Regions from separate parts of the Bradyrhizobium australafricanum genome, predicted to be linked through region 2. Evidence: predicted binding sites of a transcription regulator. Region 2 holds the regulator's gene; the other holds the start of a gene.

Region 1 (3,207 bases), on a different contig from region 2:
AGCCGGTGCGTTCCTTCTGGTAGTTCGCGAGGAAGGTGATCGTGGTGCCCTCGTTCGGCTTCACGGTGACGGCGGGTGCGATGAATACGCGATTGTCATTGGTGTAGTCGACCTGGGTCTCACCATCGCGCGCGACGCCGGTCAGGCGCCACAGCACCGTTCCTTCCTTGTTGGCGCGGCCGCCGATGTCGAACTCGCCCTGATAGCGGTTGAAGCTGCCGCCGGACAGCGACACTTCCCCGAACTCGCGCGCGGTCGGCAGCTTGCTGACATAGTTGAGGATGCCGCCGGTGCCGCTGCCGCCGAACATCGCCGAGGATGGCCCCTTCAGGACCTCGAGGCGCTCGGCTCCGTACGGATCGAGCCCGAGGAAGTGCACATAGTTGCTGCTCGGCAGCCGCAGGCCGTCGAGATAGAGGCCCGGCATCGTCATGTCGAAGCCGCGGATCTGCAGGCCGCCGAAGCGGGTGTCCGAGCCGCCATTCACGTCGCCGCTGACGCCTACGGTGTAGCGCAATGCCGCGCCCACCGATTCCGCACCCTGGTTCCTGATCTGGTCCGTCGTGACGACCGAGATCGATTGCGGGATTTCGATCAGCGGCGTGTCGGTCTTGGTCGCCGTGCCCGAACGCGTGGCAACGAACCCGACCACCGGACCGCCGGCTCGCTCGCCGGCGCCGGCACCGGATCGTGCCGCCGCTTGCGGCGTCGCCTGCTGGGATCGAGCCACGCGGTTGGCGCGGCTCGCGCGTGCGGTCACCGGACGACGAACCGGTTTTGCATTCGCAGTGATCGCGCGCTGCTGAGGCGCGTCCACGCTCACCGGCGGCAGTTCCGATTGCGCGTCGGCGCGTTCGGTCGCGACTCCGGCGGCAAGGACGGCGGCGGTACACAGACCGATCGTTCGCAGCGCTGGATGTTGACGGGTGGAATGCGAAACAAGTCGATCGATCACGCGAAGGCGCCCCTGATATCAGCCTGGATGGATTTGTGATCCGGCTCTACAGCGCGGGGCTCGCGAGTACAGACCTCGGCAGTTGGAATAGATCGAGACTGCGCGCGCGATCAGTGTGCGATCACTGAAGCAGCAAGGAAATCGACGACGCGCTGCGACAATAAGCGCGCGATGCTCGTCGTGCTGGAATGATTCTTGAAAATGATTCCTGCAGTTGTCGACGACGCGAGCTGTGTTCGATCGCGCGAGGCGCGCGTCATCGCGAGTGACGCCTGACGCTTCCGCACCGGCGGAAGCGGATGCGCCGCGCGGTGAATTGGCGCCGCGAATGTTCCTGTAATGTTCTTGCACTCGTCGCGCGGTTCCGCTACCCTCGATTGCGGAAGATAGGGGCAGCATGGTTCAGCGCGTTTCCACCGTCGCATTCGAGGGGATCGAGGCCCGCGCGGTCGACGTGCAGGTCCAGGTTGCGCCGGGATTGCCCGCATTCGCGATCGTCGGCCTGCCCGACAAGGCGGTGTCGGAAGCCCGCGAACGCGTGCGTTCGGCGCTGATCGCCTCCGGCCTCGCGCTTCCCGCCCGCCGCATCACCGTCAACCTCGCACCCGCCGACCTGCCCAAGGAGGGGAGCCATTACGACCTGCCGATCGCGCTCGGCCTGATGGCGGCGATCGGCGCGATCCCGCCGGATGCGCTGAACGGCTTCACCGTGCTCGGCGAGCTCGGGCTCGACGGCTCGCTCGCGCCGGTGGCGGGCGTGCTGCCCGCGGCAATCGGCGCCAATTCGCGCGACGAGGGATTGATCTGCCCGGCCGCCTGCGGTTCGGAAGCCGCCTGGGCCAGTCCGGACATCCAGATCATCGCGGCACAATCGCTGATCCAGATCGCCAACCACTTCAAGGGCACGCAGGTGCTGTCGCGCCCGCAGCCGAAGGTGCACGAGCGCGAGGAAGCGCTGCTCGACCTGCGCGACATCAAGGGCCAGGAGAGCGCGAAACGTGCGCTCGAAATCGCCGCTGCCGGCGGTCATCATCTGCTGATGATCGGCTCGCCCGGCGCCGGCAAATCGATGCTGGCGGCGCGACTGCCCTCGATCCTGCCGCCGCTGTCGCCGTCGGAGCTGCTCGAAGTCTCGATGATCGCCTCGGTTGCCGGCGAGATCCGCGACGGCGCCTTGACCGCGCGACGCCCGTTCCGCAGCCCGCATCATTCCGCCAGCATGGCCGCGCTGACCGGCGGCGGCATGCGCGCCAAGCCGGGCGAGATCTCGCTGGCGCATCAGGGCGTGCTGTTCCTCGACGAATTGCCGGAGTTCGATCCGCGCGTGCTGGATTCGCTGCGCCAGCCACTGGAGAACGGCGAGGTATCGGTGAGCCGGGCCAACCACCGCGTCACCTATCCGGCGCGCTTCATGCTGGTGGCGGCCATGAACCCGTGCCGTTGCGGCCATGCCTATGAGCCCGGCTATTCCTGCAAGCGCGGCCGGCTCGACCGCTGCACCGCCGACTACCAGATGCGGATCTCCGGTCCGCTGATGGATCGCATCGACCTGCGGATCGAGGTGCCCGCCGTGACCGCGGCCGATCTGATCCTGCCGCCGCCGGCAGAGGGATCGGCCGAGGTCGCCGCACGCGTTGCGGCCGCGCGCGACATCCAGCTCGCGCGCTATGCGGCGGCCGGCATGCCGCATGTCCGCACCAATGCGGAAGCGCCGAGCTCGCTGCTCGAGACCATCGCGCAGCCCGACGCGCATGGGCAGAAGCTGCTGCGCGAGGCCGCCGACACCATGCACCTCACCGCGCGCGGCTATCACCGCGTGCTGCGGGTGGCGCGCACGCTTGCCGATCTCGACGGCGCCGAGACGATCGGCCGGCTGCACCTTGCCGAAGCGCTGTCCTATCGTGCATTGGCCGACGATCTGCGCCGCGCCGCGTGATCCGAACCGCAGCCATGACCCGATTCGTGCCGCGATGCCCCGCGTCAACGCGGCGGTAACGAGTTTTGTTTACGCTCCGCAAACCATAAGCACCGCGATCGGCGGCAAGCTTGGGTCGAGCGAGTTGTGTCATGTTGCGTTTGAAGATTTTGACCTCGGTGGTCCCTCTTGCCGTGGCCGCGGTCCTTGCCCGCGCCGAGTTCCTGCCGGGCCCGCGGCCCTGCATCGAGGTGGGTGGCGCCACGATGCAGATCGCATCGATCCCCTGGCTGGCGCAGCGTCACGTCAGCTTCACTGACGACCCCAGCCAGGCCAC
Region 2 (3,207 bases):
GGCAAGGGCTTTGACCGCACTTGGAATTTGAACATTAAGAATTGAGGAGCTCTGAGCGTGGCCCTGATGCCGGTTGCCGATGCCCTGTCCGCCGTCCTCGCCGGCGCCGAACCGCTGCCGGAGGAGATGGTCGCGCTCGATGCCGCCTACCACCGCACGCTTGCGCACGACCTCGCGGCGCTCCGCACCCAGCCGCCGCAGCCGATGTCGGCGATGGACGGCTATGCGGTGCGCGCCGCCGATGCGGCTGATCTAAAGGCCCGGCTCAAGGTGATCGGCGAAGTCGCCGCCGGCCGGCCGTTCGAGCGGACGGTCGGCGCCGGCGAGGCGGTGCGGATCTTCACCGGCGGCGTGATCCCCAATGGCGCCGACGCGGTGATCATCCAGGAGGACACCGCCGTCGACGGCGACCACATCACGATCACTGAGGCCGCCAGCGTCGGGCGGCACATCCGCCCGGCTGGGGTCGACTTCCGTGCGGGCGAGGTGCTGCTCGCCGGCGGCAGCCGCCTGTCCGACCGCGCGCTGTCGCTGGCGGCCGCCATGAACTATCCGGAACTTGCGGTGCGCCGCCGCCCGAAGGTCGCGGTGCTGGCGACCGGCGACGAGCTGGTGATGCCGGGCTCGCAGCCCGGCCCCGGCCAGATCGTCTATTCCAACGGCTACGCGCTGCGAGCGCTGGCGCGCGCCGAGGGCGCCGAGACCGTCGACCTCGGCGTTGCCGCCGACACGGTGGAGGCGACCACGGCGGGCATCCGCCGGGCGCGCGAGGCCGGTGCCGATGTCCTGATCACGACAGGCGGCGCCTCGGTCGGCGACCACGATCTCGTCAAGCGGTCGCTGGAAGCCGAGGGCGTCGACATGACGTTCTGGCGGATTGCGATGCGGCCCGGCAAGCCGATGATGCATGGCCGGCTCGGCGCGATGCGGGTGATCGGCCTGCCCGGCAATCCGGTGTCGTCCTATGTCTGCGCCTTCCTGTTCCTGGTGCCGTTGATTCGGGCGCTGAGCGGCCGGAAAGTGATTCATCATCGCCGCACGAGCGCCCTGCTCGGCCGCGACCTCGCCGCCAACGACCAGCGCGAGGACTATCTGCGTGCACGGCTCGAAGCGCGCGAGGACGGCACGTTGATCGCAACGCCGGTGACGCAGCAGGACTCGTCGTTGCTCGGGAATCTCGCTGCGGCACGGGCACTTCTCGTGCGCCCGCCGTTCGCGGCGGCGGCCGTCGAAGGCAGCGAATGCGAGATCCTGACACTGCCCGAATAGGGTTTTCGCGCCCCGCCGATTGTGCGTTGCCCGACACGTTCACCGGAAATTAAGTGGTTGCGGAACACATATCGAACATATAGTGTCCGTTCATGATTTGTTTCTAGTACTGGTGTCTACAATCGGGAAGCCGCGTGGAAGCAGGTGCATCGAGCGCATGCTCATGAGGTCAGGCCCGGCCTGCAGGCCCCACCAGAAGAGTCTCGGAATCGAACGACGCTATCAACCGGGGGAATACTCGAGATGCTCACGCGCAAACAGTACGAACTACTGCGTTTCATCAATGAACGTCTGAAAGAGGCCGGCGTACCGCCCTCCTTCGACGAGATGAAGGATGCGCTCGACCTGCGCTCGAAGTCCGGTATCCACCGCCTGATCACTGCGCTGGAGGAGCGCGGCTTCATCCGCCGCCTGCCGAACCGCGCCCGCGCCATCGAGGTCATCAAGCTGCCCGAACTCTCGGCCGGCGGCGGCAACGGTCGCCGCGGCTTCACGCCCAGTGTCATCGAAGGCACCCTCGGCCGGCGCGCCAGCACGCCGCCAATTGCCGAGGACGACGGCAATCGTCCGGTCGCGGTCCCCGTGATGGGCCGGATCGCCGCCGGTACGCCGATCGAGGCGCTGCAGACCCGCAGCCACACCATCAGCGTGCCGCCCGACATGCTCGGCGCCGGCGAGCACTACGCGCTCGAGGTGCGCGGCGACTCGATGGTCGATGCCGGCATCCTCGACGGCGACATGGCGCTGATCCAGCGTAACGACGTCGCCAATACCGGCGACATCGTGGTGGCGCTGATCGACGAGGAGGAAGCCACCCTGAAGCGCTTCCGCCGCCGCGGCGCATCGATCGCGCTCGAGCCGGCCAACACCGCCTATGAAGTGCGCATCCTGCCGCCGAACCGGGTCCGCATCCAGGGCAAGCTGATCGGCCTTTATCGCAAATACTGAATTGCAAATACTTGCGGCGGCCGGGAACGAGCAACACGTCGGATCGTTCCTTGCATGATAGTGTAGCGTACGGCCTGCCCGATGCGCTCCGATACCTCTCGCGCAGCGTCGCGTGTTTGTGATCGGAGCGATCTCGGACCAGTCGTACAATCGCCCAGAAACGAGCAGACGCTCGTTCGCTATCGTCCACTCTGGTAGAGGCCCTAATGCCTCAAGGAGAGGCACGGGTCGCTACCTCGAAATGAGGAGCCATCCGATGTGTGACTATAGTCTGCACGCCGTGGCATCGCGCCCCGCCATTGTCGGAGAGACGCTGATCACGACGACGTTCCGCGGCACGTCGACCCGCGGCTTTGCTTCGGAGAATGACCCCACTGTCGCGGTCTGCATGCTGCCGGGCACCGAGCTCGTTTTCGCCGAGAACGTTCGCTACGACAGCCGCTGGATCTGGACCAAGACGCTGAACTATCGCGTCGGCGTGTTCAACGAAGTCGAGCCCGACGTGCCTGATCGGCATCATGACGCGGTCGAATTCCCCGACGGCAGCCATGTGCTGGTGACCCAGCTGGTCGAGGGACAGCGCGTTAGCGTGCTGCAATTGCCGGCGCTGCATCCGCCGGTCGAGCAGAAGCCGAAGGTTGTGGAGCGGCGGCCCTCCGCATTCGCAACGCTGTTTTTGGGTTGAGCGCATCGTCGCCGCGGAATGAGCTGTTCGGCGGCGGATGACCTAAGCAATTTCGGGCGACCCCGGACTCCCGCTTCCGGGGCGCAGAAGGAGATTTGCGTCGGCCGGCACCTTGGCGCATCATCGGGCACGGAGGACGTGCGCGGTGGTCGATAAGGTCACATGGCAAAAGGCTGGACGCGTCACGGAACCGGGCCGCTACATGTTCCGGTTCGGTTGGCTGACGGTAACGGCCGACGACCTGAAAGTCTGGGAGCAATTTCCCGAGGCTTCCTTCACCCTCGTCAAGAAGCCCGACGCCGGCC

Evidence for each region. Region 2 encodes LexA, which represses DNA repair genes until DNA is damaged. Its sites were predicted from a motif close to TGTTCNNNNTGTGTTCNG; they were not measured.
Region 1: a site for LexA is predicted at 1,285-1,302, ahead of J6525_RS04870 (YifB family Mg chelatase-like AAA ATPase). Genes of this name have one in related genera too.

Annotation. Positions count from the first base shown of each region.
Region 1 covers NZ_JAGKJL010000003.1:284,170-287,376, reverse strand. Annotated here, with positions in the region: gene J6525_RS04875 (TonB-dependent siderophore receptor) at 1-652, opposite strand, end outside; gene J6525_RS04870 (YifB family Mg chelatase-like AAA ATPase) at 1,353-2,891, shown strand; gene J6525_RS04865 (hypothetical protein) at 3,023-3,207, shown strand, end outside.
Region 2 covers NZ_JAGKJL010000042.1:48,863-52,069, reverse strand. Annotated here, with positions in the region: gene J6525_RS30740 (HAD family hydrolase) at 1-31, shown strand, start outside; gene J6525_RS30735 (molybdopterin molybdotransferase MoeA) at 58-1,269, shown strand; gene lexA (transcriptional repressor LexA) at 1,513-2,217, shown strand; gene J6525_RS30725 (hypothetical protein) at 2,474-2,902, shown strand; gene J6525_RS30720 (hypothetical protein) at 3,048-3,207, shown strand, end outside.